One region of the Streptomyces sp. ME02-8801-2C genome, then DNA from elsewhere that is predicted to be linked to it. Evidence: riboswitches for the same ligand, from Rfam matches in the RefSeq annotation. Region 1 holds a riboswitch; each other region holds the start of a gene.

What was found. Region 1 has a riboswitch for cyclic di-AMP ahead of PV396_RS12940 (C40 family peptidase). Riboswitches for the same ligand answer to the same signal wherever they lie in the genome.
Region 2: it holds a riboswitch for cyclic di-AMP, as region 1 does, so the genes downstream of both, PV396_RS20375 (transglycosylase SLT domain-containing protein) here and PV396_RS12940 (C40 family peptidase) in region 1, are expected to answer to the same signal.
Region 3: it holds a riboswitch for cyclic di-AMP, as region 1 does, so the genes downstream of both, PV396_RS06560 (LysM peptidoglycan-binding domain-containing M23 family metallopeptidase) here and PV396_RS12940 (C40 family peptidase) in region 1, are expected to answer to the same signal.
Region 4: it holds a riboswitch for cyclic di-AMP, as region 1 does, so the genes downstream of both, PV396_RS02455 (M23 family metallopeptidase) here and PV396_RS12940 (C40 family peptidase) in region 1, are expected to answer to the same signal.

The regions. Positions count from the first base shown of each region.
Region 1 covers NZ_JARAXP010000003.1:893,468-901,268, reverse strand. The annotation lists gene PV396_RS12980 (hypothetical protein) at 1-194, shown strand, start outside; gene PV396_RS12975 (LamG domain-containing protein) at 608-1,240, opposite strand; gene PV396_RS12970 (hypothetical protein) at 1,239-1,433, shown strand; gene PV396_RS12965 (hypothetical protein) at 1,951-2,076, shown strand; gene PV396_RS12960 (8-amino-7-oxononanoate synthase) at 2,663-3,790, shown strand; gene PV396_RS12955 (DUF397 domain-containing protein) at 3,869-4,093, opposite strand; gene PV396_RS12950 (helix-turn-helix transcriptional regulator) at 4,103-4,960, opposite strand; gene PV396_RS12945 (ATP-binding protein) at 5,173-5,634, shown strand; gene PV396_RS12940 (C40 family peptidase) at 5,749-6,222, opposite strand; cyclic di-AMP (ydaO/yuaA leader) riboswitch at 6,226-6,405, opposite strand; gene PV396_RS12935 (hypothetical protein) at 6,790-7,098, opposite strand; gene PV396_RS12930 (ATP-dependent Clp protease proteolytic subunit) at 7,107-7,751, opposite strand.
Region 2 covers NZ_JARAXP010000006.1:57,859-65,659, reverse strand. The annotation lists gene PV396_RS20385 (DUF2092 domain-containing protein) at 1-287, opposite strand, end outside; gene PV396_RS20380 (polyprenyl synthetase family protein) at 609-1,619, opposite strand; cyclic di-AMP (ydaO/yuaA leader) riboswitch at 2,195-2,360, shown strand; gene PV396_RS20375 (transglycosylase SLT domain-containing protein) at 2,364-2,900, shown strand; gene PV396_RS20370 (HAD family hydrolase) at 2,991-3,896, opposite strand; partial or broken gene PV396_RS20365 (hypothetical protein) at 4,026-4,523, opposite strand; gene fahA (fumarylacetoacetase) at 4,765-5,979, shown strand; gene recQ (DNA helicase RecQ) at 6,172-7,801, opposite strand, start outside.
Region 3 covers NZ_JARAXP010000002.1:425,415-433,215, reverse strand. The annotation lists gene PV396_RS06570 (SGNH/GDSL hydrolase family protein) at 1-464, opposite strand, end outside; gene PV396_RS06565 (DUF6250 domain-containing protein) at 587-1,306, opposite strand; gene PV396_RS06560 (LysM peptidoglycan-binding domain-containing M23 family metallopeptidase) at 1,449-2,405, opposite strand; cyclic di-AMP (ydaO/yuaA leader) riboswitch at 2,409-2,588, opposite strand; gene PV396_RS06555 (alpha-galactosidase) at 2,872-4,965, opposite strand; gene PV396_RS06550 (tyrosine-protein phosphatase) at 5,136-5,933, shown strand; gene PV396_RS06545 (DUF6126 family protein) at 5,952-6,074, opposite strand; gene PV396_RS06540 (XRE family transcriptional regulator) at 6,071-6,685, opposite strand; gene PV396_RS06535 (aspartate aminotransferase family protein) at 6,755-7,801, opposite strand, start outside.
Region 4 covers NZ_JARAXP010000001.1:550,089-557,889, reverse strand. The annotation lists gene PV396_RS02470 (GNAT family N-acetyltransferase) at 1-133, opposite strand, end outside; gene PV396_RS02465 (HPr family phosphocarrier protein) at 312-593, shown strand; gene PV396_RS02460 (GntR family transcriptional regulator) at 766-1,461, opposite strand; gene PV396_RS02455 (M23 family metallopeptidase) at 1,650-2,444, opposite strand; cyclic di-AMP (ydaO/yuaA leader) riboswitch at 2,456-2,624, opposite strand; gene PV396_RS02450 (pitrilysin family protein) at 2,861-4,249, opposite strand; gene PV396_RS02445 (pitrilysin family protein) at 4,246-5,583, opposite strand; gene PV396_RS02440 (DNA topoisomerase IV subunit A) at 5,894-7,801, shown strand, end outside.

The DNA.
Region 1 (7,801 bases):
GCCTGTCTCCCCGGCTGATCGCCGGACCGGGCCTGCTGGTCGGCGCGGGCGGCATGCTCTGGTTCGCCGGCCTGGAGCCGGACTCCTCCTACGCCGGACATCTGCTGCCGGCGATGTTCGTCACCGCGGTCGGGCTCGGCAACACGGGCAAGCAGGAGCACACCGAGGGCACGGCGCCCGTCCACATGGGCTGACCGCCGCTTCCGCCCACGGGGGCCGACCCCGCACCGGGCGGCGTACCGCGCCCGGCACGCTCACGACGACGTACGGCGGAGGCGGCCCACCGCGACGCCTCCGCCGTACAGGAGCGGGCAGATATGACGCCCGGTCGTTGCCTTCGGTGGCGGCCACGCCGATCAGCTGCTCCAGGCGACGGCGCGGACGCCGCTTGCGTGGCGCCGCGTGCCACGCGGAATCTCCCACCGGGCCGTGAAGCAGACGGAACGTCATGGGCTGCTGGGCGAGCCCCAGAACCGTGTTCCCGCCCGGCGTCATGACACTCCGTCCGGCTTCCTGTACCGGACAACTCCCCCCACCGGCCGACCGGAACCACTCGGCCCCCGCCGCTCCTGGTGCGAGCGGCGGGGGCCAAGGATGGCTGTGTCGGTCAGTGCAGTGCGATGGCCTCCGTCGACGACAGCTTGCGCGGGTAGACGTGGACGTCGGCCACGGAACCGGGGAACACCATGTACGGGGTCGTGGCCGCCGCACTGTTGACGCAGCCGCCGACGGTCAGGGGGAGTGAGGAGTCGTACTGGGGGCTGAGGTTGGCGGCCGTCCCCATCAGGGTGCCGTTCTGGTACAGGGCCATGACACCGGTGGTGGAGTCACCGGCGACGGGTGCCTTGTAGGTCGCGACGAGATGGGTCCAGGTGTTGACGGGGCCGGTGTTGTTGTCTCCTTCGGCGGTGGGGAAGTCGGAGTTCTCGTCGTTGGTGGTCGTGGTCTGGAACATCCAGCCCTGGTTGCCCCGGTCGTAGCCGAGGTAGAACGCCTGGTGCTGGCTGGTCCCCTCGCAGATGGCGGTGGCGGGGTTGTCCGCCGAGTCGAGCTTCATCCAGGCGGAGACCGTGTAGTCGGCGAGGGTGTCGACCGCGGTGTGGTCGCTCTCGAGCGTGGTAGTACGGGTTGCGCCGGCCAGTGACGACCCAGGTGGGAATGTCGATCCGTGACGCTGAGGGTCAGTTGGTACTGGCCGAAGCCGGTTTCCCGGGCGATCGAGAACCCGGCCCGCGCCCATGTATGCCGTTGGCCAGGCTCTTGTCACCGGACCCGTCGACGAAACGGTGGGACGCAACGACGGCATCATGGGCATCACCCGCTCGACCGAGGGTGACGAGATGCTCGTCGTCGAGCTGGACCACGACCTGCTGATGGCCTCGGCGCGGTGCGTCCGTGGCCCCTTTCCCGGCGGACGGCTTCGCCACCCGTGACTCTGCCCTTGTCACGGCGAACCGGTGCGAACAACTGCAAGGCACATACACGTAATTCGTCCGCCGGTTCGGCCGCCGGGTGCGGGTGCGCCTCGCTCAGCGGACCCCTTCCCACAGGCTCCGCTCGGTACCGCGTGATCAACATCGATCAGCGAAACCACGGCGACTCCGACCGGACCGCATTCGGCCAGCGGCGCCTCGATGCGGTCCGTCTCAGGGAACAGCACCTCGAAGTCAAAAGATGTGTATGTCCAACCAACGATGCTCATCAGACCTCTCTCCGAGCGGGATTCACCGGTACTTCTCGTCTGCCAACAGTCGTGCGGAGCACCGGTTTTCTGCGCCGGCCGATGCGATGAGGGAATGGAGTGGTTCGCCCAGCAGGTCCAGCGCGGCAGCTACTCGATGTTCGAGAACAGCGGTCACGAGCCGCACATGAACAAGCCCGACCTCTTCAACGAGCGGCTGCTCCGGTTCCTGACATGGAGATGTCGCGGCAGTTTCTGGTTGACACATCGTGACGACCACGCACAGGACGGCGGTCTACGGCGACCCGATGAACCCGATGCCGGTGACCGCGGCGGCCTACGTCAACGGAGTCTGCCTCCCCGTCGATGGCGGCCTGTCGGCGCGGTGCCGGTGAGGTCGAGAAGGCCGGCGACGATGCCCGCCCAGGAGAGTGCGTGCGCAGGCTGGTACCGACGATCCGTGCGGCCTCCCGAGTGCTGTAGCCCTGCTCCATGAGATGGGAGTATGCGGCCCGCTCCCGGAACCGGCCTCTTCCCGTCACTGGCCTCGCGGTTCTTCCGGGTCTCGAAGCCGATCGCACCGCTTCGTCTGGGGTGTTGCGAGGACCGTTAGAACCCAAGCGCCGTCAGAGGGCCACAGGCTCGTTCCTCGCGGCCTGTACGGGCCGGTGCAGGACTGCCTCGACGGCGACCTGGGCGACTGACGCGTTCCTGAAGTGAGGCTGCTGGTGGTGCGCCGGTTACAGGCGCTTCGCTGTGCGGTCGCGCAGCAGCAGCCACTGACTCGCGTCGGCTCCGCCTGGGCGCGCGGCCGGTCCGTGCAGTGAGAGACGATCACCCCGAGAGGACGTGATATAGCATCTGACCTGGGCGTTTTCCTTGCTTGACAAAACCGGATGTGGGTATTGCCACATCATGGGTGTCAGAGGGTGAGGTTAGGGTCTGTTCACTGCCTACAACACGTAGCTGCGCGGAGGACTCATGGCGTTCGGCTGGATCGACGAGCAGGCCGAGGCGCGCCGCCGCGCCGGACTCGTACGGACCCTGCGCCCGCGTCCCGCCGACTCGCCGCTCCTCGACCTCGCCAGCAACGACTATCTGGGCCTGGCCCGCCACCCCGAGGTCACCGAGGGCGCGGCCCGGGCCGCCCGGCGCTGGGGCGGCGGTGCCACCGGCTCGCGGCTCGTCACCGGCAGCACCGAACTGCACGCGGAACTCGAACGCGAACTGGCCGACTTCTGCGGATTCGAGGCCGCGCTGGTCTTCTCCTCCGGATACGCGGCCAACCTCGCCGCGGTCACCGCGCTCGCACCGCACGGCTCCCTCGTCGTCTCGGACGCGGGCAACCACGCCTCGCTCATCGACGGCTGCCGACTGGCCCGGGGCACGACCCAGGTCGTCGGCCACGCCGACCCGGACGCCTTCCGCAAGGCGCTCGGCACCCACAGCGGGTCGGCCGTCGCCGTGTCCGACACGGTCTTCTCGGTCGACGGGGACGCGGCACCACTCGCCGAACTCGCCGCCGCCTGCCGGGAGTTCGGCGCGGGGATGGTGGTCGACGACGCGCACGGGCTGGGAGTCCTGGGCGAGGGCGGGCAGGGGTCGGCGTTCGCGGCCGGGCTCGCGGGCGCGCCGGACGTCGTCGTGACGGTCACGCTGTCCAAGTCGCTCGGCAGCCAGGGGGGCGCCGTGCTGGGCCCCGCTCGGGTGATCGAGCACCTTGTGAACGCGGCCCGTACGTTCATCTTCGACACCGGCCTCGCCCCGGCGGCGGCGGGCGCGGCCCTCGCGGCCCTCACCCTGCTGCGCCGCGAGCCCGAACGGGCCGCACGGGCGCGTGCGGTGGCGCGTGAGCTGCACACCAGGCTGAGCGCACAAGGGCTGTCGGCGGTACGGCCGGACGCGGCCGTCGTCTCCGTGCGCGCACCCTCCCCGGAGGGGGCCGTGCGATGGGCGGCCGACTGCCGGGCCGCCGGCGTGGGCGTGGGCTGCTTCCGTCCGCCGTCCGTGCCCGACGGAGTGTCCCGGCTGCGGCTGACCGCCCGCGCGGACCTGGCCGAGGAACAGATCGCGCGTGCGGTACAGGTGATCGGCGAGAACCGACCGTAGACGTGTAGATCCACAGGGTCGTTGATCAGTGACACGCGACCATGAGTCGGCGAACCGCGGCCGTGCGTCCTTGGGCGATCACCTCAACGCGGTGAGGAAGCCCTTCCAGCTCTCGGGGAAGAAGAGCAGGACGGGCCCCGCCACGTTCTTGGAGTCGCGTACGGCGAGCCGACCTGCCCGGACTCCGGTGTCCGGACGGGCCGTCTCCACACAGTTGTTCGCGCCGGTGCTGTAGCTGCTGCGCAGCCATTGAACACCGGGCGGTTCGACGACGGACGGTACGTTTCGAGGCATTGCGGACATGGCGCCTCCTTACCCGCCGTGATTCAGACCGGCGATGAAATCCAACGAATCCTCGGGCGAAAGGGCGTGGATCTGAAGGGTGTTGAAGGCCTCGCTGTAGGCCCGGAGGTCTTCTTTCCGTTCGAGGTAGAGGCTACTCATCATCTGGTCGAGAACAACCACATCCAAGTCAGAAGTGCTCGGAAAGGAGAAGATAACGAAAGGGCCGGTGATGCCGATGTATGCCCCCGCGGTGAACGGCAGGATCTGCAACCGCACTTGGGGCAGTCTGGCCGCTTCCATGAGGCGCCCCAGCTGACGTGTCATCACCTCAGGACCGCCCACTTCACGGCGCAGCACCGCCTCGTCGAGGACCGCGCTCAGCGCCAGCGGCGGATCCGAACGCAGTACGTCCTGCCGGGCCAGCCGCACCTCGACCAGTGCGTCGAGCCGGGTCTCCTCCACGCCGTCCACGGCGGCCCGGGTCATCGCGCGCGCGTACTCCGGGGTCTGCAGCAGCCCCGGCACCACCGAGGTCTCCAGCGTGCGCATCGTGCTGGCCTGCGACTCCAGGCTGATGAAGTCCCGGTAGGTGGGCGGCAGCACGCCCCGGTAGGCATGCCACCAGTGGTGCCGGCCGCCGTCCTCGCCGCCCGCCAGCACGAGTATCAGTTCACGCGACTCGCCCTCCGGAACCCGGTACGCGTCCAGAAGTAACCGTACGTCGGCCGGCTTCACCCCGCTCGCGCCGGTCTCGATGCGGCTCACCTTCGACTGGTGCCAGCCCATCAGACGCGCCGCCTCACCGCTTGTGAGGCCGGCCCTGGAGCGCAGTGCGCGCAGTTCGTCACCCAGCTTTCGGCGGCGCACCGCGGGACCGTACTGCATGGGCCACTCCTTACTCCTTATGAGCCGCGCAAATACGCTCTGGGGTCGCAGAGTTCACCGCTTCGAGCGACAGATATATGCACATCTTGGTGGATCGCACCCCGTGACCGGCGCGGGAATGGCAGTCTGGCGCGAAGCACCAGTCCGGGACCGTACTCGAACCAGCCGCTCCGTGTCGGGCTCCGGTTCCGTGGGAAAGGGACGACCTCGCCATGGCAGACCATCTGGAAGCATCCGTCACTCTGCCGAGCGATCCCGCCTCGGTCTCCGCCGCCCGCGCGTATGTGGCCGATGTGCTGGCGGAATGGGGCCTGCGGGGTGACACCGAAGCCGCCGACACCATCCGTCTGATCGTCTCGGAACTCGCCACCAACGCCGTACAGCACACCTTCGGGTTGTCACCCGCCTTCACGGTGGACATCGCCCTCGACCGTGACGAGAACCTGCGCATCGGCGTCACGGACAGTCACCCGCGCTTCCCCAAGCGGCTGCCCGCAGCGGTCCAGCAGGACAACGGCCGCGGGATGGTCATCATCCGCTGGCTGACCGCGGAGGCGGGCGGCAGACTGTGCGTGCGGCCCACCCGGGAGGGCGGAAAGACGGTATCGATCGAACTCCCGTGGACGGCCCCCGTCCGGCCCCCGGTAACGGCGTCGGGCCAGCAGGAGCCGTAACGGTTCGGCGGCACTGCACACGTACTGCGTCCGCTGCGCAGCCCGGCCTGATGAAACGGCAACGGGACGGGAGCGGCGGGTCCAGGCCAGGCCGCCGCTCCCGCCCCGCGCAGGTCAGCTGACCCGGCCGTACCAGACGCTCTTCGTCCAGATCTTCTGGAGCTTCACGACATCCCCGGTCTTCGGGGAGTGCCAGATCTTTCCCTTCCCGGCGTAGATGCCCACGTGGTACACGTTCTTGCCCGAGTGGAAGAAGACCAGGTCCCCGCTTTTGCGGCTCTTGGCGGAGATGTGCTTGGTCCTGTTGTACTGGGCGGCCGCCGTACGCGGCAGGGACTTGCCCGCCTTCTTGAACGAATACTGCGTGAGACCGGAGCAGTCGAACTTCTTCGGTCCCGCGGCCCCGTACTTGTACGGGGAGCCCTTCTTGGAGGCCGCGATCTGAAGTGCCTTCGTCTGTGGTGTGACCGCCGCGGCGTCCGTGTTGACGCCTGGGAGCACCAGACCGCCGCCCACAGCGGCGAGGGTGAGAGCCGAGACCGTACCGGCCCGGGTCATCATCGACGGGACACGATTGAGCGCAGACATGCGCAACCCTTCGTCAGCCGCCTGTGAAGGATGACCTGTCGGATTCGGGCTGGCGAAGTTGCCCGGCCGCTGACGCGGCTTCACCCCAAGGGCTGCTCGGCCCGGTCATGGCGTGACCGTTCCGGCGACCCGTCGTGCTTGGGTCCTCCACTCCTGCCGATGCACATCTGTCGACCGGTCATCCGGGCGGCGGCAGGACTCGGCGTCCGCCCGGATCGCCCCGCCGCTTGTGGCGGGGGCTTGTCGTCAGGAAGGGATCTTGGCTCATGGAAGTGGGAAAATCCCAATGGAATCGGGGCTTTGTGGCGTTACTCACCGCTGACCCGTTCGGGTGGACACCCGTACCCTGGCACGACTTTCGATGGGGTCGCGCACCCTCGGACCAGGGCCGAAACGCCTCGATTCCGCATGTCGACCGCGCGTGTCGAGCAACTCGGCCGGTCTAATCGGCGGACCTTCGTCTACTCCGAACGGGGGATGGCTTTCGGCCGTCTCCCGGCCCGTTTTGGACAAGCGCGTCACCGGGGCACCTGGGCGCGCCCGGTACGGACCGGCAGACCGGATGCGTCAACTGGCGGGCTCACGCGGAACGATGACACGCGCCGTGCGGCGCTCCCCGTCCAGGACGCGCAGCGCACGCGCCAGCGTATCCGCGTGGACCTCCGCCTCGCCCCGCTGATGCATCAACTCCAGCGCGTCCCGCAGGGCGACCGCCTTGGCGACCAGTGCCTGCGCGGCCCGCAGTCCGCGGTACGTGTCCCCGTGATACGCCGGGTTGATACGGCCGAGCAGATCGGCCACTTCGAGGTAACGGTCGATCAACTCGCCCTCCGCGCGCGTCAGAGCGGGCAGCGGAGGCAGTTCGGGCGGAAGCATCGGTGGGCTCACCTCGTGCCGGGGGCGGGGTCCGAGGACCTGCGGCTGGGCACGATCCGGTCCACCAGCCCGTATTCCAGCGCGCCCTGGGCATCCAGGATCTTGTCCCGCTCGATGTCTGCGGCGACCTGCTCCGGGCTCCGGCCGGTGTGCCGTACGAGCAGTTCTTCCAGCAGGTTACGGACCCGGGCCAACTCCTGGGCCTGGATGGCGAGATCGCTCACCTGACCCTGGATCGGCTCGGACAGCGAGGGCTGGTGGATCATCACCCGGGCCCCCGGCAGCGCGCTGCGCTTGCCCGGCGTTCCTGCGGCCAGCAGTACGGCCGCCGCGGAGGCCGCCTGGCCCAGACAGATCGTCTCCACCTCGCAGGTGACGAACTGCATCGTGTCGTAGATCGCCGTCATCGCGCTGAACGAGCCGCCGGGGGAGTTGATGTACAGCGAGATGTCCCGTTCGGGCGCCAGATATTCGAGATGCATGAGCTGTGCCATCACGTCGTTCGCCGAGATGTCGTCGACCGGGGTCCCGAGAAAGACGATCCGCTCCTCGAGGAGCTTCGAGTACGGATCCAGCGTCCGGGACCCGGAGCTGGTGCGTTCGGTGAACTCGGGCAGTACATGGCGGGCCGACGGGACGTCGATGTCGTTCATGGCGTGCGCCTCCTCAATGGCTTCCGTAAAAAATGTACAGGACGTACAGA
Region 2 (7,801 bases), on a different contig from region 1:
AGCCCCAGATCCGTACTGATCTTCACCGTGCCGGACAGCTGCTGTACGTCCGAGGCGGCGATCTTCTCGATGAGTTCCTGCGCGCTGATCTTCGGCAGATCGGGGTCACCGGAGCCGGCGAACGCCGGTACCAGCCCGATCGTCGCGACCGTCAGACCGATCACCACGGCCGGGGCGGCGTAACGCGCGGCCTTGCGGCGCCGGGACGGCACGTCCTCGGCCTCGATCCCGGCCACGGTGTCGGCCTCGATCCGGTTCCCCGCCTTGGCCTCTTCGTACGGTGCCATGTGTGCCTTACCTCCGTCGTCGGCGGCGGCTGTCCGTCCCACACTCTGTCCACCCTGAGCCGCCATTCTCACCCGAACCGGTGAGGAGTGGTGGTTTCCATCTCACCAAATCGGAGGTGGGGAATCGTCAGACCTTGGGCTCAACTCCACGTACTGCCACGGGATGACATGGGGGCACCTCGCGTCCCCTGACCCGTAGGGGACACCCGCATTTCCAGCCCGTCCGGCGCTTGAGGACGAGCGCGTTCAGCGCGGAGAGGGGTCTGGGGGCGCAGCCCCCAGGGACAGGATGGGACGGGTAAGGGCGGCGGGGGCGAACCCTCACCCGGCCCGATGCACCACCGCGTCGCACATCTCCAGCAGCGCGGCCTTCGCATCGCACTCCACCAACGGCGCCAACGCCGCCCGCGCGTCCTCCGCATACCGCACCGTGTCCCGCCGAGCCTGCTCCAGCGCCGGATGCACCCGCAGCCGGGCCAGGGCCTCCGCGTGCCGCGCGTCGTCACTCAGGTCGGAGTCCAGCAGCTCACACAGCGCGATGTCCTCGGCCAGCCCCAGTCGAGCCACCCGCTCCCGCAATCGCAGCACAGGCATCGTGGGAATGCCCTCGCGCAGATCCGTCCCGGGCGTCTTCCCCGACTCGTGGGAGTCGGACGCGATGTCCAGCACGTCGTCCGCGAGCTGGAAGGCGACCCCGAGCCGCTCCCCGTACTGGGTGAGCACATCCACGACACTGTCGTCGGCACCGGACATCATCGCCCCGAACCGGCAGGCCACCGCCACCAGCGATCCGGTCTTGCCGCCGAGCACGTCCAGATAGTGCTCGACGGGGTCCCGCCCGTCCGACGGCCCCGCGGTCTCCAGGATCTGCCCGGTCACCAGCCGCTCGAACGCCTCCGCCTGCACCCGGACCGCCTCGGGCCCGAGGTCGGCGAGGATGTGCGAGGCGCGCGCGAACAGGAAGTCCCCGGTGAGGACCGCGACGGAGTTCCCCCAGCGCGTGTTGGCGCTGGGCACCCCGCGCCGCACCTCGGCCTCGTCCATGACGTCGTCGTGATACAGCGTCGCGAGGTGGGTCAGCTCCACCACCACCGCGGACGGCACGATCCCCGGCGCGTGCCGGTCCCCGAACTGCGCCGCGAGCATCACGAGCAGCGGCCTGAACCGCTTACCGCCCGCCCGTACGAGATGCTGCGCGGCCTCCGTGATGAAGGGGACCTCGCTCTTGGTGGCTTCGAGCAAACCTTCCTCGACAGCCGCCAATCCGGCCTGGACATCGGCTTCGAGAGCCTGGTCCCGCACGCTCAGCCCGAACGGCCCGACGACGGTCACGAGGGATCTCCTGTCTGCTGTGTCTACTGGCGGTCACACGGTGTGTCGATAGGTCGCTGCCCTCACTCGAGTCAGCGTATCCGGTCACGTTTCGATCACCGCGAGCGCCCGCCCGTCCAGGCCGGGCGGTATCGGATCACGACCGGAATGTTTTTGATCAGTCCAAAGCATGGACATTTATAAGCACACCGCGCCCCACACTCCACACCTCGCTGCCGCGATCCTCACCGGAACAACGCACGACCCCTTCCGGCGACCGACACATACCCCAAAACCCTCGAAACACCCCAAACCCACCACTCGCCCCATCATCACCACATCTACCCCCCACCCGTGATTCGAGTCACGTCGCCAATCAGCCCACACCCCCTCCTCCCCGCAAACTTCCCGTTCACAAAGGCAAGTTACTCCCTCACTCGCCCTTTACTATTTGCCCGTTTTATCCCCAACGGGCGGACGATATGAGTAAGTCCTGCATTTCCGCCCCTTGTTCCACCCGTGTGCTCTCGCATACGTTTCGCGCCACACCGGGCGGATCGCCGAATCCTGCCGCCGCCCGTAGAGCAGCAACCACCCACCCACATGTGACTCACGCAGGCAGGAGCGGGGGACCCAGGTAAGCCGCCGGTCCGGACATCGACACCGGAGCGGCTAGGGGTGAAGCCGCGCGCCGCAACGCGCCCGGCCGGGCATCTCCCGCCCGAACCCGACAGCTCACCTCGTAGGCGCCGGAGAGGACTCACCATGCCCGCACGAGGTCAGCACAACCGCGCGAGAACCCTTCGCCGCCCGCTCGCACTCACGCGCACACTCGCCATCACCGCGACGGCCGCCGCAGCCCTGGCCATCCCCTTCCTGACCGCGACGACGGCCTCGGCCGCCCCGTCGGCCGCGTCGTCGGCCGCGTCGTCGGCCGCGTCGTCGGCCGCGTCGTCGGCCGCGTCGTCGACGACGTACTACGCGAACAACCTGGACGGCTGGATCCGCGAATCGCTCGACATCATGGCGCAGAAGGGAATCCCCGGGACGTACGACGGCCTCTACCGCAACATCATGCGCGAGTCGTCGGGCAACCCCTACGCCATCAACAACTGGGACTCGAACGCGGCAGCCGGCACCCCCTCCAAGGGGCTCCTCCAGGTCATCGACCCGACCTTCGCCGCGTACCACGTCGCCGGAACCTCGTTCGACCCCTACGACCCGATCGCCAACATCACCGCCGCCTGCAACTACGCGGCCGCGCGATACGGATCGATAGACAACGTGTACGGGGCCTACTAGGCCGACCGTCCCTGCCCGGGTGGGGCGGGCGTCCCCTGGGCCAGACCCACGACGCCCGCCCCACCCGGGCCCATTGCCGCCTACCCGGGCCTACTGCCGGCCGACCCGTGTCGCTGCCGAGGCCGATGCTGGTGCCACTGCAGGTGCCGACCCTGGTACCGGCGCCTCCCAGTCCCCCCAGCCCTTCCCCCGCCCGAACAACCGCTCCAGCACCACCGCGATCCCGTCGTCCTCGTTCGAGAGGGTGACCTCGTCCGCAACCGCCTTGAGCTCGGGATGGGCGTTGGCCATGGCGACACCGTGGGCCGCCCAGTCGAACATCGGGATGTCATTGGGCATGTCGCCGAAGGCGATGGTGGCGGACGAGGACAGCCCGAGATACTCGGCGGCCAACGCGAGCCCCGTCGCCTTGGTGATGCCGCATGGCTGGAGTTCGACGGTGCCGGGCCCCGACATGGTGACGGTCGCGAGCGAACCCACCGCTCCACGCGCCGCCGACGCCAACTCGTCGTCGGACAGCGACGGGTGGCGAAGCAGCACCTTGCTGATGGGCGCGGCCCACAGATCGTCCCGGCACGGCACCTGTACGGCGGGCAGCGTCGGGTGCGGCATCAGGTACCCGGGTTCGATCAGCGTGAGCCCGTCGACCCCGTCCTGATCGACGGCGGCGTACAACTGCCCGACCTCGGCCTCGATCTTGCCGAGCGCGGTCTCCGCCAGCTCCCGGTCCAGGGTCACCGACCACAGCAGCCGGTCCGCGCCGGCGTCGTACAACTGCGCTCCCTGCCCACACACCGCGAGCCCCCCGGCACCGAGGTCGTCGAGCAGCGGCCGGACTCTCGGCGCGGGGCGACCCGTCACGACCAGATGACGGGCACCGGCGGCCGTGGCGCGCGCCAGGGCGGTCCGTGACCGGTCGGAGAGCGTGTCGTCGGCGCGCAGGAGCGTTCCGTCAAGATCCGTGGCGATAAGTGCGTATGAGGTGGGAGCGGGCATGATCCAGAGAATACGGATCGTTCGACCCCTCGGCCGCCGCCCGAACCGGACGAGGTTCGCCGTCCCGGCAGCAACAGCCCCGGCGCGTGGGCCAGTTCCTGCCGCGGACACCGCCCCGGGAGGCCACGATCAGCACGACAACTCGATGCGGTGAACCCCTGGTTCACAAGATCGAGCGAGGGCCCAGCCCCCACACACATATCCGGCACCGACCCTCGGCGTTGCCCGGCTCACCGCCAGCTCCGTGCGCAGCTCGTGCCCGAGGAAGTCCATCGCGGCGCTGTCGACGCGCTAGCCGGTCGCGGCTATGACATGGTCGGCCGACAACTCCCGCGTACGACCGCCGAGTTCGCGTACGGTCAACACCGGCCGGCCCCCGACGAAGCTCACTCCGCTGCCCGAACGGCCCACCTCCAGCGCTCCCTTGGCCTCCGTACCCCCGGTTGCTCCCGCCCGGACGATCCGCGCGACCTCGCTCACCTCCACCTTCCCCTCGAACCGGTCGCGCAGCCGCCACGCCCCGAGGGGTCCGAGGACGCGCCGCACGAGGTAGTGACGGGCCCGGGCGGGGAGGTAGCGGTAGGGATGCGGATGGTAGGTGAGGGCCCACAGCGACCAGGCGTTGCCGGAATCAGTAGCTCCAGACGACACCCATCAGGACATTACGAACTCTTTAGACACTGGGGACACTGCCCTGAGCCCGCAGCTCACCCGTAACCTGTGGCGCGACCACATGACCACACGACACGACCCCCAGCCCGCGGCCGCGGACGGATCCGCGCCGCACCAGCCATCCAGACGGCCACGACAACGGCCGTGCCCGACAACTGGCTTCGACTGACGACACACGAGAGCGAGGCAGTACCCCATGCCCCCCTTCGATGTCCCCGAGGGCGACCTCTTCGGCCCGCACAACCTGCCGTACGGCGTGTTCTCCCCGGCCGGCTCCACGGACCGCCGGGTCGGCGTCCGTCTCGGCGACCACGTCCTGGACGCCGGTGCGGCAGCCGCCGCGCTCGGCTCCCCCTATGTCTCCGTCCTGGCCCGTCCGACCCTCAACCCGCTTCTCGCCGCGGGCCGCACGACCTGGTCCGACATCCGGCGCGCCCTCACCGCCTGGGTCACCGTCCCGTCCCACCAGGAGACGGTCGCCCCGCTCCTGCACCCCCTGTCCTCCGTGACGCTGCACCTCCCCTTCGAGGTCGCGGACTACGTCGACTTCTACGCGTCCGAGAACCACGCCCGGAACGTCGGCCAGATGTTCCGCCCCGATGCCGCCGACTCGCTGACTCCCAACTGGAAGCACCTGCCGATCGGTTACCACGGCCGCTCGGGCACGGTCGTGGTCTCCGGCACGGAGGTCGTACGCCCCTCGGGCCAGCGCAAGGCCCCCACCGATCCGGTGCCGCTCTTCGGCCCGTCGGTCCGCCTGGACATCGAGGCGGAGGTCGGCTTCGTGGTGGGCACACCGTCGCCCATGGGCAGCCCCGTGGCCCTGTCCGACTTCCGCGACCACGTCTTCGGCCTCTGCCTCCTGAACGACTGGTCCGCCCGCGACCTCCAGGCCTGGGAGTACGTCCCGCTGGGCCCGTTCCTCGGCAAGTCCTTCGCCACGTCCGTCTCGGCCTGGATCACCCCGCTGGACGCCCTGGACGATGCCCGGGTTCCGCCGCCCGCCCGGACCCACCCCCTGCTTCCCTACCTCGACGACGCCGAGGAGGAACCCGGCGGCTTCGACCTGCGTATCTCCGTCGCCGTGAACGGCCACACCATCTCCGAGCCCCCTTTCTCCAGCATGTACTGGACGGCCGCGCAGCAACTCGCCCACATGACCGTCAACGGCGCCTCCCTGCGCACCGGTGACCTCTACGGCTCCGGCACGGTCAGCGGCCCCACCGAACGAGAACGCGGCTCCCTCCTCGAACTCACCTGGAACGGCAGCGACCCCATCGACCTCCCCACCGGCAAGCGCACCTTCCTGGAGGACGGCGACGAGGTCACCCTCACCGCCTGCGCCCCGGGTCCGGGCGGCACCCGCGTGGGCCTGGGCGAGGTGACGGGCACCATCACCGCGTCAAGCTGAGGGACGTGGCCGGGGGGGGCGGGCCGGGGCGGCAAACGCTCCGGCGCCCCTCAGACAATCCGGCGAGTCCCGGCCCTGCCTGGCCGCAGCGCGCTCCCCTCGTCCCCTGCCCCGCGTCGCCGCCCCGCGCTCCCCCTCGCCTCCCTACTGCAGGGCCTCCTCCCTCGACTTCCGCAACTTCCTCAACTCCCTCTACATCCAGTCCTCCTGCTCGGGCTCCATCTCCATCTCGGGCCAGTCGTCCGGCCCTCGCTGGTCGGACTCCGGCCCGGGGCCCGTACCGCCGCCGTCGCTGCCCGTGGGGCCGGGCCCTTCTTCCGCCCCGGACACCGGCGCCCCGCCCAGCGCCGCCAGCGTCTTCAGCACGCCCTCCCCGTATGTGGCGAGCTTCTTCTCGCCCACTCCGCTGATTCCGCCCAGCTCCGCCACCGAGCCGGGCCAGACGCTGACGATCTCCCTGAGCGTGGCGTCATGGAAGATGACGTACGCCGGAACTCCCTGCTCACGGGCCTGTTCACCGCGCCAGGCGCGCAGTGCCTCGAACGCCGGCAGCAGTTCGGCCGGCAACTCGACCGCCGCCGCCTTCGCCTTGCGCTCACCCCGGCCGCCGCCACCGGCCGACCGTGAGGTCGCGGCCTTCTTCGGTTCCTTCCGCATCGGCACGTCCCGCTCGCGCCGCAGCACCGATCCGCTCGCCTCGGTCAGCACCAGCGTCCCGTACTCCCCCTCGACCGCGAGGAGGCCCTGGGCCAGCATCTGCCGTACGACACCGCGCCATTCGCCCTCGGCGAGCTCCTCCCCGATGCCGAAGACGGAGAGCTGGTCGTGGTCGAACTGGATCACCTTCGCGGTCCGCCGGCCCAGCAGAATGTCCACAATCTGCACCGCGCCGAACTTCTGCCGCCGTTCGCGCTCCAGCCGCCACACCGTCGACAGCACCTTCTGCGCGGCGACCGTGCCGTCCCAGGTCTCGGGCGGCGCCAGGCAGGTGTCGCAGTTGCCGCAGCCACCCGGCTCCGGGTCCTGTCCGAAGTAGGCGAGCAGTTGGCTGCGTCGGCACTGCACCGTCTCGCACAGTGCCAGCATCGCGTCCAGGTGCGCGGCGGACCGGCGCCGGTGGGCCTCGTCGCCCTCGGAGCCCTGGATCAGTTTCCGTTGCTGTATGACGTCGTTCAGCCCGTACGCCATCCAGGCAGTGGACGGCAGACCGTCGCGCCCCGCGCGGCCCGTCTCCTGGTAGTAGCCCTCGACCGACTTGGGCAGGTCGAAGTGGGCGACGAACCGGACGTCGGGCTTGTCGATGCCCATCCCGAAGGCGATGGTCGCCACGACGACCAGGCCGTCCTCCCGTAGGAAGCGCGACTGGTGCGCCGCACGCGTGCCCGCGTCCAGCCCCGCGTGGTACGGCACCGCCTCCACGCCGTTGGCGGAGAGGAACTCCGCCGTGCGTTCGACGGAGTTGCGCGAGAGGCAGTAGACGATGCCGGCGTCGCCCGCGTGCTCCTCCTTGAGGAAGGACAGCAGCTGCTTCTTGGGGTCGGCCTTGGGCACGATCCGGTACTGGATGTTGGGCCGGTCGAAGCTCGCCACGAAGTGACGGGCGTCGGGCATGCCCAGCCGCTGGGTGATCTCCTGGTGCGTCGCGTGCGTGGCCGTGGCCGTGAGTGCGATCCGGGGGACCTCGGGCCAGCGCTCGCCCAGCAGCGACAGCGCCAGGTAGTCGGGCCGGAAGTCGTGTCCCCATTGCGAGACGCAGTGCGCCTCGTCGATGGCGAAGACAGCGATCTTCCCGCGTGAGAGCAGGTCCAGGGTCGACTCCAGG
Region 3 (7,801 bases), on a different contig from region 1:
AGGTCGAGCACGGGACAGTTGTACCGGTCGGCGATGGCCCGCAGATGCCCGTTGTACGTGGCGATCTTGCCGCGCATGTGCTTCAGCACCGGGACGTTGCGGGTGTCGAAGCCGGTCGTCACCATGACCGTGCCGACCGCCGAGGTGAGGCCGATCACCGCTCGTTCGAAGCGCTCGGCGACCTCGTCCGGGTCGCTGCCGGGTCGGATGATGTCGTTGCCGCCCGCGCAGAAGGAGACCAGGTCCGGCGCCTGTTCCCTGGCTGTCGGAAGCTGCTCGGCCACGATCTGGTCGAGCAGCCTTCCGCGTACCGCCAGGTTCGTGTAGTCGAAGTCGCCCTCCGGGCGCCGGTCCGCGAGAAGTACGGCGAACCGGTCGGCCCAGCCGACGAAGGCCCCGTCCGGGCCGGGGTCGCCGACGCCTTCGGTGAAGCTGTCCCCCACCGCCACGTACGACCCGATCACTGCTCTGCTGTCATTCTTCGAATCGTCTGCCACAACAGAGCATGATTCACCTTCCGATGTGAGCTACGCGACCGTAGGAAGGGCTTGACTGGCGGTGAGATAAGCCACTCGTCAAGTATTGGTCAACTCGGAATAATGGGAAGACGCAGCTCACGGACGCTGAAGTCGGAGATCCGGAAGTGGCTCCACGTCGTACGGAAGGCGAAGTGCCCATCCGTGTACGGCTCCGGGTCGCTGTAGTCGAAGACGAGCCGCCCGTTGATCCACCATTGGACCGTCGAACCGGCCGAGACGATCCGCACCCCGTGCGGTTCGTTCGGGACCAGGAGCGGCTCCGGGTAATCGTAGATCAGGGGGCGCACCCCGGCCTCGCCGACGTAACGGCGCAGCCGGGTCGTGGTGTTGGTGTTGGCGCCGTAGCCGACGTAGTACGTCCTGAGGTAGTCGTACTCGGCGAGGGCGCCGCCGCGCGTGGTGGCGAAGAGGTCGTCCGGGGAGCGGACGTCGACGGCGTTCCAGAAGTTGTTCAGGTCCGAGACCCGGTCGTTCGCTCCGCCCGCCGAGACGGGTGTCGCCGTGTACTCGATGACGTACGGACCGCGCAACCTGCGCTTGAACCAGATGGTTGCGCCGCTCGGCACGTCGACCTCCAGGACGCCTCGGGCCGCCGTGACGCTGCCGCCGTCCTGGAGTTCGACGGCCCACTGGCCGAGACCGCGGCGGAAGTCGTCACGGGCGAGGAGGCGTCCGCACGCGGCGGCACTGGCACTGGTGGCCGGGGCGAGCGCGGTGAGAGCCGCGCCTGCGGCGAGGGCTCCGAAGGCTCTGCGAGTGGTCGTCACGAGGCGGCTCCTTGAGGCAGAAAGCGCTTGCACGGATAGGGAGTTGACTATCACACCCGCACGCGCGCGCGTGAACGCGTCGAAGGCCGGACCCGGGAATCGGGGTCCGGCCTTCGACGGATGTCCTCGCCGCGAACGTTCGTCAGCCGACGGCGACGCCCTTCGAGCGGAGGTACGCGACCGGGTCCACGTCGGAGCCGTAGTCCGGGGTGGTGCGGATCTCGAAGTGCAGATGCGGTCCGGTGACGTTGCCGGTCGCGCCGGACAGGCCGATCTGCTGACCCGCGGTCACGGACTGCCCGGCCGAGACGGAGAGCTGGGAGAGGTGGCCGTACTGCGCGTAGTAGCCGTCGGCGAGCTTGATGACGACCTGGTTGCCGTACGCGCCGCCCCAGCCGGCGGAGACGACCGTGCCGGCGCCGACAGCCTTGAGGGAGGTGCCGGTCGGGACGACGAAGTCGACGCCCGTGTGGTAACCGCTGGACCACATGCTGCCCGACACGTGGTACCCGGTGCCGATGGTGGCACCGGCCACGGGGAGGTTGAAGCCACTGGAGCTGCTGGTGTTGGTTGCCTCGGCCGCCGTCGAGGTCGCGGCCGTCGCGCTCTCGGCGGCCGGCTGGGTGGCCTCCGTCTGCGAAGACTTCGAGGAGCTCGAGGACGCTTCCGCAGAGCCTGAGCTCGAGGTGGGCGACGAGGTCGACGCGGCCTTCCTGCCGATCGACAGCTTCAGACCGGGGTGGATCAGGCTCGGGTCGGCGCCGATGGCGGTGCGGTTGTCCGAGTAGAGCTTCTTCCAGCCGCCGGTGACGCCCTGCTCCTGGGCGATCTTCGCGAGGTAGTCGCCGGCCCGGACGGAATAGGTCCGGGACTTCTTCGAGGCCTTTTCCGACTTCGCGGAAACTGCCTCGGCCGCAATGGAATTCGCGGTTACCGAAAGGGACGACACGGACTGAGTCGCGGACTCCGCCGTGGCCGCGTGGGCGCCGGTGGCTCCCAGCAGCGGAAGAGCGAGAGCCGCTCCGCCGGTTCCGGCGACGGCTATCGAGCGGATGAAGCGCTGGGACTTCGGACGGCGGTGCTTACCCTTCGCGGGCATGGCGAATTCCTTCTCCGTCGCCTGCGAGGTGAGCTGTCGGGTGCGGACTGGAGATGTCCGGTCACGCCTGGACGTGACTTGACCCCAAGCCTGTTCCGGAGACCGGAGCAGGCGTTCTACCTGTGGGTCCCCCGCTCCTGCCGTTGTCGGGTGGTCGAGACGGGATCCGGGCGGCGGCAGGATTGGGCGTCCGTCCGGATGGGTGGCGAACGTAAGCGACCAAGACGCACGGAAACAAGCTTGGGGTTCCCTGTGTGCGGGTTTTCTGTGATCCACCCCAGAATTCCCGGTCACGGTCCGTGAATTATGGATCTTTCCGTCGCGTGAACACCCTTAAAAGCCGCCGAAATTACGTGCACATGACGGCGACACACGGTCACGAATATGACGCTGCTCACTCGCCCGATTCACAGGAGCCCGCATTCCGAAGCGAGTTGGAATCAATGCTCCATAACGGACAGAAGCATCAGATGCGACGCAAGCGGAAAACTGCCGCATCGAGGTCACCCTTGAGTCCGGTTCGCAAGCCATGGTGCAACAACACGGCACCTCTGTGGATTTCACCCGTTTCACGGCATTCGTATGTCGCCGACGGGTCGATTCCCCGCAGCCGCAGCGCCGGTACCGGCTCGCCGTGGTGCTGCGCCTGGAGCCAGGCGAGGACGACGGTCTCGTCCCCGAGCACGTACTGCACCGCACTCAGCCCGCCGACCGGGCGCCGCAGCCGGTGGAGGTCGCCGCGCTGCACGACGGGCCGGATCTCCTTGTAGAGCCCCACCCACTCCCCGGCCTCGGCCAGCTCCTCCTCCGTCCACGTCGTGAGGTCACCGCCGACGCCGAGCACCCCGGCCATCGCGCTCACGAACCGGAAGCGCAACGAGCTGACCCGGTCGTTCAGCTGGGTGTTCGGGCTGTCCGTGACCCAGGCGGCCATGACCCGCGCCGGATGGATCTGGCTGAAGCCCTCCTGGATGGCGAGGCGGTCCAGCGGGTCGGTGTTGTCGGAGGTCCACACCTGGTCCGTACGGGCGAGGACACCGAGGTCGATCCTGCCGCCGCCGCCCGAGCAGGACTCGAAGGCGACGTCGGGATGGGCCGCCCGCAGCCGGTCGAGGAGGGCGTACAGCCCGTGCACATGGTCGACCCACAGGCGCTGCGGGTAATCCTCACCGGGCCAGCCGGCATCGCTGAAGCAGCGGTTGAAGTCCCACTTCACATAGTCGATGGGGGCGCTGGAGAGCATGGCGTCGAGCTGCTCCCAGAGGTACTCCCGGACATCCTCGCGGGCAAGGTTCAGTACGAGCTGGTTGCGGAACTCAGTCCGCTTGCGTCCCTGCTGGAACTGCACCCAGTCGGGGTGCGCGCGATACAGGTCGCTGTCCGGGTTGACCATCTCGGGCTCGACCCAGATGCCGAACTGCATCCCCAGGGCGTGCACGTACTCGGCGAGCGGCCTCAGCCCCGACGGGAAGCGGTCCGGGTTGGGCGTCCAGTCGCCGAGGCCGGCCCGGTCACTGGTGCGGGCGCCGAACCAGCCGTCGTCCACGACGAACAGCTCGACGCCGATCGCGGCGGCCCGCCGGGCCAGCGTCCCCTGCTGCTCCTCGGAGATGTCGAACTCGGTGGCCTCCCAGGAGTTGTAGAGCACGGGCCGGTCCTGGTCCGCGCCCGGTACGACGAACGCGCGCTGGTACGCGTGCCACGCCCGACTCGCCCCACCGTGCCCGGAGTCGGTCCACAGCCCCGCGAAGACGGGCGTGGTGAAGGACTCGCCCGCCGCCAGGCGCAGCAGCCCCGAGTCGTCGTATCCGGCGCCGCCGGTGACCTGCACGCGCGCGTCGGGCAGCTGGGCGACGGCGATCCGCCACGACCCCGACCAGCCGAGCGCGCAGGCGTAGACCTCGCCGCGTTCCTCGGTCGCGTCGGTGTCGAGCGCCACCCAGGGCAGATGCTGGTGCCCGGTGTGACCACGCCGACTGCCGATGACCTTCTCACCGTAGGTGAGCTCCGTCCTCACCAACCGGGACTCGGCGGCCCAGCGTCCGTGCAGCTGCGAGAGGCGCCAGCCCTCGCGGTCGGGGAGCGTCCAGGTGGCGGAGTCGGCGCGCAGCAGCTCCAGCGGGCCGGTCGCGTCGGTCACGTCGTGGGTGAGGGTCACCCAGCGCTCGACGACGTCGTGGCGCATCCGGTAGTGCAGCGTGATCGCCAGCCCGGCGTCACGGAACCGCAGCCGCAACTCGTCCCCGTCGGCGCCGGTCTCGGTCTCGCACGCCTCGAACCGCCACTCGGTGCCCCGGCGCTCCTCGGTCCGCACGGACAGCGCGGGCCGTACGAACCGGGGGCCGCCCTCGACCGGGTACTCCTCACGGCCGTCGAGCGGGGACTCGAAGGGCCAGTAGTCCGGCAGGGGCCGCACGGCGAGCGCCTCCGCGTCGGCGAGGGCGATCCGCGGGCCCCAGTGCAGATGCAGCAGTTCGTCGTCCTCGGTGAGATGGACGGCGTAACTGCTCGTGGGCCCCGAGAGAAGCCACGTACGACCGGTTCCGGCAATTTCCAGCATCATGTCCCCACAGATTCGAACAGGCGCGCTCAAGCATCAACATCATCAGGGCCACGGCGTCCGACGGCAACGCCTGTGGAAAACTCCTGGGCCTGCTCACCCGTGTCGTATCGTCGAAGCGCGCCCGTCGACGAGCAGCGTCCGCGGGGCGGTGTGGGAGGGGAGCACTCGTGACGCAGCAGGTCCCGTCGACCGAGCCCGAGCTGGGCGGCGTACGAAACTTCCGTGACGTGGGCGGGCTGCCGACCGTCGACGGTCGGCGGGTGGCGCCCGGACGGCTGTTCCGTAGCGGCCACCTCGCCCACGCGACCGACGAGGACGCGCTGTTTCTCGGCTCCCTCGGGCTGCACACGATCTTCGACTTCCGCAACTCGGCGGACATCAAGCTGGAGGGGCCGGACGTCGAACTGCCGGGCGTGCGCAACGTGAACATCCCGCTGTCCGACCCGGCGCACGGGGCGGAGTTCTGGAAGATGGTCCGGGACGGCGATCTCGACGAACTGCGCGCCCTCCTCGCCGACGGCAAGGGCGAGCAGCGGATGATCGACTCCTACCGCGAGATCATCAGGTACCGCACGGCTGAGCACTCCCGGTTGCTGCACGCGCTGGCCGAGGAAAGTGTCCCGGCCCTGATGCACTGTGCGGCGGGCAAGGACCGGGCGGGCCTGTCCATCGCGGTGACGCTGCTCGCCGTCGGGGTGGAGCGCGATGCCATCGTCGCCGACTACATGGAGTCGGACGCACTGCACCGGCGCTACAAGGTGCGCCGCAACGGCGCTGCGGCCAAGGCCTACAGCCCCGAGGTCCTGGAGCTGCTCAACCCGCTGTTCGGCACCCGCCCGGAGTATCTGACGTCGGCCATCCGGACGGTCGAGGAGACCTGGGGCAGTGTCGACCGCTATCTGGACCAGGGGCTGGGTGTCACTCCGGAAACGCGGGAGCGGCTGCGCGAGCGGTTCCTCGACTGAACCGGTTGTCCGTGGCCGCTACTGCTTCGCGCCCACCTCGAACAGCAGGTAGATGAAGCCGGCGAAGAGATGCCCGACCGCGATGTAGATGATCAGCCGGACCCACAGGGCCCGGGGAAACCGCTCTTCCATGTCCTTCATGGCGTCACTCCAGTGGTCGGGCCGAGGCAGAGGGCCGTGGTGGGGCTCTGCAGCAGGGTGTGGACGAAGAGCAGGTCGGTGCCGGCGCGGCCGTCGGCGGCGAGGCGGTGCGGGGTCAGCGAGTCGAAGTGCGCGCTGTCGCCGGGCGCGAGGACGTGCGCGGCGTCGCCGAGGCTCAGCCGCAACCGTCCCTCGATGACGTACAGCCACTCCTCGCCGGGGTGGACGCGCACGATGTCACCCTGGGCGCCGTGCGGCACATGGACACGCAGGGCCTGCATTCCCCGTCCGGAAGCGCCGGCCTGCCAGTACGACCAGCCGCCCGCGGCCGTCGGCTCCATGTCGGCGGCGCGCACGATGGCGTCCCGGTCGGCGACGGTCTCACCGAGCAGCTCCGAAACCGTCGTACCGTAGATACGCGCGAGCCCGAGCAGCATCGGCAGGGAGGGCTGGCGTTGTCCGGTCTCCAGGCGGGAGAGGTGAGCGGGCGACAGCCCGGCGGACCGGGCCGCGGCCTCCAGGGTGAGGGAGGCCCGGCGGCGCAGCGCCCGGAGCTGTGGTGCGACGACGGGCAGGTCCTCGACCGGCCCGTCCTCTTCGGGAAGGCTCATGCCGCCATTCAGCCGCACCTTTGCCTCTGAGGCAAATTCCTTGCCTCAGAGGCAAAAGACGTGGCTCTCCTACCTGTTCGCCACCGCCTGCTTGACCAGGGTCTTCCCGAAGTCCCACATCAGCCCGCTCCCGCCGTGCGCGTCGTCCATCACGGCGGTGAAGGCGTCCACGAACCGGTCCACCTCCCGCTCCCCCACGACCAGGGGCGGAATCAGCTTGATCACCTCCAGGTGGTCACCGGAGACCTGCGTCAGGATCCGGTGCCGTTGCAGCAGCGGTACGACGACCATCTGCGCGAACAGCCCCTTGCGTGCGGCCTGGAGCATCGTCCAACGACCGCGCAGCTTCAGTGACTTGGGCTTGCCGAACTCGATGCCGATCATCAGTCCCCGGCCGCGTACGTCGGCCAGCAGCTCGTACTTGTCGACCAGTGCGGCCAGCCGAGACCTCAGCAGCTCCCCGGTCGCCCGGGCGCCCGCGACGATCTGCTCGTTCTCCATGACCGACAGCACGGCGAGGCCGGCCGCCATGGCCTGGGCGTTGCCCCCGAAGCTCGCCGAGTGCACGAGGACGCGGTCGATCGACGAGTAGACCTTCTTGAAGATCCACTCCTTGCCGATCGTGGCACCCACCGGCACATATCCACCGGACAGCGCCTTCGCCACGCACACCAGGTCGGGCTCGACCCCGTCCTCGTGCTGGTAGGCGTAGAAGTCGCCGGTCCGCCCGAGCCCGGTCTGCACCTCGTCGGCGATGAGCAGCGCCTTGTGCCGGTGCAGCAACTCCTGGGCCGCGCGCAGGTATCCGGGGGGCGCCTCGTGCACACCCTTCCCCTGGATCGGCTCGACGATCAGGGCGGCCACATCACCCTTCTTCAACTCCCGTGCCAGGGCGTCGAGATCACCGAGGGGGACGGCGGTGTCGGGCAGCAGCGGGGCGAAGCCGTCCCGGAAACCGTCCTCGCCGTTGACGGAGAGGGAGCCGGTGGTCAGGCCGTGGAAGGCGTGCGCGCAGTACAGGACGCGCGGCTTCCCGGTGGCGTACCGGGCGAACTTGAGCGCGGTCTCCACCGCCTCCGTGCCGCTGTTGCCGAAGAACACCCGGTCCAGATGCGG
Region 4 (7,801 bases), on a different contig from region 1:
GTTCGTAGAAGCTGACCAGCCGGTCGGCGTCGTCCACGGTGATGGGGCGGATGCGGGCGGTGCCGCCGTCGCGCAGGACGACGTCCGCCTCCCAGTGGGCGGGGTACTCGTGCCGGTCCGACGAGTTCTGCATGCGCCCCAGAGTACGGCTCGCGTCCGACAACGTCGCAGGGCAGTCTGTGGGGACCGAAGTCGGGCCCAGGCCGGGGTTCGAACGCGGTTCCGGGACGGGTCAGTGCCCGCTTCCCGGCACGCTTCACGCTATGGAACAATGGTCTAGACAACCCTGAGACAGTGAAGGGCAGCATCACATGGCTGAGCGCCGCGTCAACGTCGGCTGGGCGGAGGGCCTCCACGCCCGCCCCGCCTCCATCTTCGTCCGTGCGGCCACGGCCGCCGGCGTCCCCATGACGATCGCCAAGGCCGACGGCAATCCCGTCAACGCGGCCTCCATGCTGGCGGTCCTCGGCCTGGGTGCCCAGGGCGGCGAGGAGATCGTCCTCGCCTCCGAGGCGGAGGGCGCCGACGCGGCGCTCGACCGTCTGGCGAAGCTGGTGGCCGAGGGACTCGAGGAACTTCCCGAAACGGTCTGAGGAACCCTGCGGGGTCCTCGGTCGACGGTGGCGGCGAACGTCACCCGAAATGCACCACCCGCACACGTCGAAGGGCCCGCCCGAATATCGGGCGGACCCTTCGTAATTCCCGGTCACGGGCAGCAGAAATAATCCCCCGCGAATTCAACCCTCTTTGTATACGGCGCCCGTGTTAATGACGCAGGCCCATCATGTTTACGGGATGTTGCGAAGTCCTCACACGATCCGGACGGTCCCCGTCGCCCGGAAAGCGCAGCCGGTGCGCGAGGGTCGCCCGCTCGGTGTGCAGTGCCGTGACCGCCCGCGCGCGCTCGCCGTCGCCGCGCGCCACCGCGTCCACGATCGCCCCGTGCTCCGCCCAGGACTCGACGGGGTTGGGCGGTGCCTCCACCGCGTACATCCAGGCGATCTTGTGCCGCAGCTGGGTGAGCGTCGAGGCCAGGGCATGGCTGCCGGAGGACTGGGTGAGCGTCTCGTGGAACCAGCCCCCCAAGGAGCGCAGATCCTCGCTGTTGCCCCTTCTGGCCCGCTCCTGGCCGAGTCTGACCAGGCCGCGCAGCACCTTGAGATGGGCCTCGGTGCGCCGCTGGGCGGCCCGGGAGGCGCCCAGCGGTTCCAGGAGCATGCGCATCTCCAGCAGGTCGGAGGCCTCCTGCTCAGTGGGTTCCGCGACGCACGCGCCCGCGTGCCGCCGGGTCACCACGAAGCCCTCGGCCTCCAGGGTGCGCAGGGCCTCGCGGACGGGGACGCGCGAGACGCCGTACCGGCGGGCGAGCAGTTCCTCGGTGAGCCGGCTGCCGCGCTCGTAGACACCGGCGACGATGTCGTCCCGGATCGCCGTGCATACCGAGTGCGCCGGAATACGCATGTCCGACCTCCGCTTTAATCCCCGTGAAACGTCGACGATTGACGTGTGTTCAGTGACTCTATTGCAGAGAACCGGAATTTCCGACGGCAGGCCGGAATCCGTGGATATTTTTTGGACACAGGACACCCCGAAACGCCGAAAGCCCCGGCTGGAGGAGCCGGGGCCACGACGAGTGATGCGAAGAGGTGTCAGACGTTCACGCCGTGCGAGCGGAGGTAGGCGACCGGGTTGATGTCCGAGCCGTACTCCGGGGTCGTGCGGGCCTCGAAGTGAAGATGAGCACCGGTGACGTTGCCGGTGGCCCCGGAGAGGCCGATCTGCTGGCCCGGGGTGACCGTCTGGCCGACGGAGACATTGATGGAGGACAGGTGACCGTACTGAGTGTACGTACCATCAATCATCTTGATCACGATGTTGTTGCCGTAGGACCCGCCCCAGCCGGCCTCGACGACCGTGCCGGAGCCCACCGCGTGGACTGTGGTGCCGGACGCGGCGTGGAAGTCGACGCCGGTGTGGCTGCCGGAGGACCAGACGGCGCCGCCCGCCTTGTAGCCGGTGGAGATGTACGAGCCGGAGATCGGGGCGACGAAGGCGTTGAGGCGCTTGCGCTCGGCCTCACGGGCGGCGCGGGCCTTCACCTCGCGCTCCTGCTTGACGCGTTCCTCGGCCAGCTTCTTGGCGGCGGCCGCGGCCCGCTTCTCCGCGGCCTCGATCCGCTTCTCGGCGGCGGCCTGTTCGGCTGCCTGCTCCTGGGCGGCGGCCTGAGCGTCTATCTGCTCGGCGAGCGACTCACCGATGGAGATCACCGGGGTGAGCCCGGTCTGCTCGACGGCGGACTCCGTGGCGAGTGCCGGGGCGGCGAGGGCGCCCACGACGCCGGTGGTCGCGAGGGCCGCGACGCTGGCCGCGCGAGCGGTCGTACGGTTGACAAGGCTGGGGCGGCTGGGACGACGGTGCTTCCCGGTGGCGCGGGTGAACGCCATGTAGTGGTTGTTCCTTTCCTCCTTCTCGCCTACCGGGTTAGCTGACGGGTTCGGAGCAGGAAGGTCTCCTACGGGCTCCCTCGCGGCACGCGCGGGCGTCCGATTCACCCCAGGGACTGCACAACGTGGGTCCCCGGCTCCCCTGGCTCGCGCCGTACGGGGACTCGGCGATGACTGTCCGGTGCCGCGACTGCGGCGCACTGCGTGACGGACAGCCGGACAGACGCTAAGCGCGACTACTTTCAAATAACAAACCGATCACGGGTTTTGTCGCACATGCCACAGTGCAGACTGTCAACCTCTCCATCAATACGGGCAACTTGCGCATCAACATGGACAAACAGGGGCCCGGTGACGCTTCCGTCACCGGGCCCCTGCCGTCTACGACGTCTACGACGCCTCTGCGGACGGTGTCTCTACTCGGCGGGTACGACGCTCACTTCGCCGATGCCGAGAGCCCTGACGGGCGCCTCGATCTCCGCCGCGTCGCCCACGAGGACCGTCACCAGCCGGTCGACCGGGAAGGCGTTGACGGCCGCCGCGGTGGCTTCCACGGTGCCGGTCGCCGCGAGCTGGCGGTACAGCGTCGCCTGGTAGTCGTCGGGCAGGTGCTGCTCGACCTGGTCGGCCAGGGTGCTCGCCACGGCCGCCGCGGTCTCGTACTTGAGCGGGGCGACGCCGACCAGGTTCTGCACCGCGACATCACGCTCGGCGTCGGTGAGCCCCTCGGCCGCGAGCGTGCGCAGCACCTTCCAGAGGTCCTCGAGGGCGGGACCGGTGTTCGGGGTGTCGAAGGAGCCGCTGATGGCGAGCAGCGCGGCACCCGTACCGTCCGGAGCGGAGCGGAGGACCTGACCGAACGCCCGCACGCCGTAGGTGTAGCCCTTCTCCTCGCGCAGGACACGGTCCAGACGGGAGGTGAGGGTGCCACCGAGGCAGTACGTGCCGAGGACCTGGGCGGACCAGACCCGGTCGTGCCGGTCGGCGCCGATGCGGCCGATGAGCAGCTGGGTCTGCACGGCGCCCGGGCGGTCCACGATGACGACCCGGCCGGTGTCGTCGGCGGTCACCGGCGGCACCGGCCGCGGCTCGGCCGAAGTGCCCGTCCAGGCGCCCAGGGTGTCGCCGAGGAGCGCGTCCAAGTCGATGCCGGTGAGGTCGCCGACGACCACCGCGGTGGCCGTGGCGGGCCGGACGTGGCTGTCGTAGAAGGCGCGTACGGCCGCCGAGTCGATCTTGGCGACCGTGTCCTCGGTGCCCTGGCGCGGACGCGACATGCGTGAGGCCGCCGGGAACAGCTCCTTGTACAGCTGCTTGGCGGAGCGGCGGGCCGGGTTGGCCGTCTCGTGCGGGATCTCGTCGAGCCGGTTGCGCACCAGCCGCTCGATCTCGCTGTCCGTGAAGGCGGGCGCCCTGAGGGCGTCGGCCAGCAGACCGAGCGCCTTGGGCAGTCGCGACACGGGGACTTCGAGGCTGAGGCGGACGCCGGGGTGGTCGGCGTGCGCGTCGAGGGTGGCGCCGCAGCGCTCCAGTTCGGCGGCGAAGTCCTCGGCGGAGTGCTTGTCGGTGCCTTCGGAGAAGGCCCGGGCCATGATCGTGGCCACTCCGTCGAGACCGGCGGGCTCGGCCTCCAGGGGGGCGTCGACGAGCACCTCGACGGCGACGACCTGCTGGCCGGGGCGATGGCACCGCAGGACCGTCAGACCGTTGCCGAGCGTGTCCCGCCCGGGGGCCGGGAAGGCCCAGGGCTTGGCCTCGCCCGCCTGGGGCTGGGGGTGGAACTCCATCGTGGCGAGCTCGGTCACTTGGCCGCCTCCTCGTCGGTGTCGGTGTCGCTGTCGGCGCTCAGGGGCTCGTAGACGAGCACCGCGCGGTTGTCGGGGCGCAGTCGCTCCTTGGCGGCCTGCTGGACCTCCTCGGCCGTCACCTCGAGCACGCGCTGCACAGCGGTCAGCGCGAGCTGCGGGTCGCCGAACAGCACCGCGAAGCGGCACAGTTCGTCGGCGCGGCCCGCGACCGTACCGAGCCGGTCCAGCCACTCGCGCTCCAACTGGGCCTGAGCGCGCTCCATTTCCTCGGCCGTGGGGCCGTCGGCGGCGAACCGGGCGAGCTCCTCGTCCACGGCGGCCTCGATGACCGGCACCTCGACGTCCGCGGACGTCTTGACGTCCAGCCACCCCAAGGAGGGTGCTCCGGCCAGCCGCAGCAGGCCGAACCCGGCCGCCACCGCCGTACGGTCCCGCCGTACGAGCCGGTTGTAGAGACGGGAGGACTCTCCGCCGCCGAGGATGGTGAGCGCCAGGTCGGCCGCGTCGCACGCGCGCGTGCCGTCCTCCGGGAGCCGGTAGGCGGCCATCAACGCGCGCGAGGGAACCTCCTCCACGACGACCTCGCGCAGTTCTTCGCCGATGGCGTCGGGAAGGGCGCCGGAGCGCGGCGCGGGCTTGCCGTCATGTCCGGCGATGGATCCGAAGTACTTCTCGACCCAGGCGAGGGTCTCCTCGGGATCGATGTCCCCGACGACCGACAGAACGGCGTTGTTGGGCGCGTAGTACGTGCGGAAGAACGCGCGCGCGTCCTCCAGGGTCGCCGCGTCCAGGTCGGCCATCGAGCCGATCGGCGTGTGGTGGTAGGGGTGGCCCTCCGGGTAGGCGAGGGCGGTCAGCTTCTCGAACGCCGTCCCGTAGGGGACGTTGTCGTAGCGCTGCCGGCGCTCGTTCTTCACGACGTCCCGCTGGTTCTCCATGGACTCGTCGTCGAGGGCCGCGAGCAGCGAGCCCATGCGGTCCGCCTCCAGCCAGAGGGCGAGCTCCAGCTGGTGGGTGGGCATGGTCTCGAAGTAGTTGGTGCGCTCGAAGCTGGTGGTGCCGTTGAGCGAGCCGCCCGCGCCCTGGACCAGTTCGAAGTGGCCGTTGCCCTTCACCTGGCCGGAGCCCTGGAACATCAGGTGCTCGAAGAGGTGAGCAAGGCCCGTACGGCCCTTGACCTCGTGGCGCGATCCGACGTCGTACCAGAGGCACACCGCCGCGACCGGGGTCAGGTGGTCCTCGGAGAGCACCACGCGCAGCCCGTTGGCGAGGCGGTGCTCTGTAGCTGTCAGGCCGCCGGAGCCTGCCTCGGCTGTGGCCGTGTGACCCATGGGCATGTACGTCCCTTCGATCGCGGATGCGGTTGTTGCAACCGCTGTTTTCCTGCCGGTCCTGCCACTGTATGCAAGCGTGTGGAGTGCTGGCGAAGTTCCCGGCGGACGTACGCCTACAGCGAGATTCGTGAGGCGGCAGGCGGTACGTTTCAGCATCGTCGTCCACAGCCCAGCACCGCCTCAGGGACGGCCCTTGGTCCACGTTGTCAGTGCGGCAGTCCACAATGGTCCGCATCAGATGCCGTTCATGTCACCGATCTAAGCGCCGTGTAAGCGAACGACCAGGAAACAGAAGGAGCCGGCAGCGATGGCCCGCCGCAGCACGAAGACCCCGCCGCCCGATGACTTCGAGGAGCGGATCCTCGACATTGACGTCGTCGACGAGATGCAGGGCTCCTTCCTCGAGTACGCGTACTCGGTCATCTACTCCCGGGCCCTGCCCGACGCCCGCGACGGTCTCAAGCCCGTACACCGCCGCATCGTCTACCAGATGAACGAGATGGGCCTGCGCCCGGACCGCGGCTATGTGAAGTGCGCCCGGGTCGTCGGCGAGGTCATGGGCAAGCTGCACCCACACGGCGACTCGTCGATCTACGACGCCCTGGTGCGTCTCGCCCAGCCGTTCTCCATGCGCGTGCCACTGGTCGACGGCCATGGCAACTTCGGTTCGCTGGGCAACGACGACCCACCGGCCGCCATGCGTTACACCGAGTGCCGGATGGCCGACGCGACTTCCCTGATGACGGAGTCCATCGACGAGGACACGGTCGACTTCGCCCCCAACTACGACGGGCAGGAACAGGAACCGGTGGCGCTGCCCGCCGCCTTCCCGAACCTGCTGGTGAACGGCGCGTCGGGCATCGCCGTCGGGATGGCCACGAACATGCCGCCGCACAACCTCGGCGAGGTCATCTCGGCCGCCCGCCATCTCATCCGCTACCCGAACGCCGACCTCGACACCCTGATGCGGCACGTTCCGGGGCCCGACCTGCCCACCGGCGGCCGGATTGTCGGTCTCGCCGGGATCAGGGACGCGTACGAGACGGGCCGCGGCACGTTCAAGATCCGTGCGACCGTGTCGGTGGAGAACGTGACGGCACGCCGGATGGGCCTGGTCGTCACCGAACTGCCGTTCACGGTCGGCCCGGAGAAGGTGATCGCCAAGATCAAGGACCTGGTCGGCTCGAAGAAGCTCCAGGGCATCGCCGACGTCAAGGACCTCACCGACCGCAGTCACGGTCTGCGTCTGGTCATCGAGATCAAGAACGGCTTCGTGCCGGAGGCCGTCCTGGAGCAGCTCTACAAGCTGACGCCGATGGAGGAGTCCTTCGGCATCAACAACGTGGCGCTGGTGGACGGCCAGCCGCTCACTCTGGGCCTCAAGGAGCTCCTGGAGGTCTATCTCGACCACCGTTTCGAGGTCGTACGGCGTCGCTCGGAGTTCCGCCGCGGCAAGCGCCGCGACCGGCTGCACCTGGTCGAGGGCCTGCTCACCGCGCTCGTCGACATCGACGAGGTCATCCGGCTGATCCGCTCCAGTGACAACTCCGCGCAGGCGAAGGAACGCCTGATGGAGCGGTTCTCCCTCTCGGAGATCCAGACGCAGTACATCCTGGACACCCCGCTGCGCCGGCTGACCCGGTTCGACCGTATCGAGCTGGAGTCCGAGAAGGACCGGCTGGCCGCCGAGATCGCGGAGCTGACCCGGATCCTGGAGTCGGACGCGGAGCTCCGCAAGCTGGTGTCGGCCGAACTGGCCGCGGTGGCCAAGAAGTTCGGCACCGAGCGGCGTACGGTCCTGCTGGAGTCGGCCGGTGCCCCCGCCACCGCCGCGGTCCCGCTCCAGGTGGCCGACGACCCGTGCCGGGTCCTGCTGTCCTCGACGGACCTGCTGGCGCGTACGGCGAACGGCGAGCCGTTCCCGGTCGACGAGGACGGCCGGCGCGCGAAGCACGACCTGATCGTCTCCGCGGTCCCGGCCACGGCGCGGGGCGAGGTGGGTGCGGTGACCTCGGCCGGCCGGCTGCTGCGGATCAACGTCATCGACCTTCCCCGGCTCCCCGACACGATGGCGGCGCCCAACCTCTCGGGTGGCGCCCCCCTTTCGGAGTTCCTCTCCCTGGAGGACGGGGAGACGGTGGTCTGTCTGACGACGCTCGACGAGTCGTCCCCGGGCCTCGCGATCGGCACGGAGCAGGGTGTCGTCAAGCGTGTG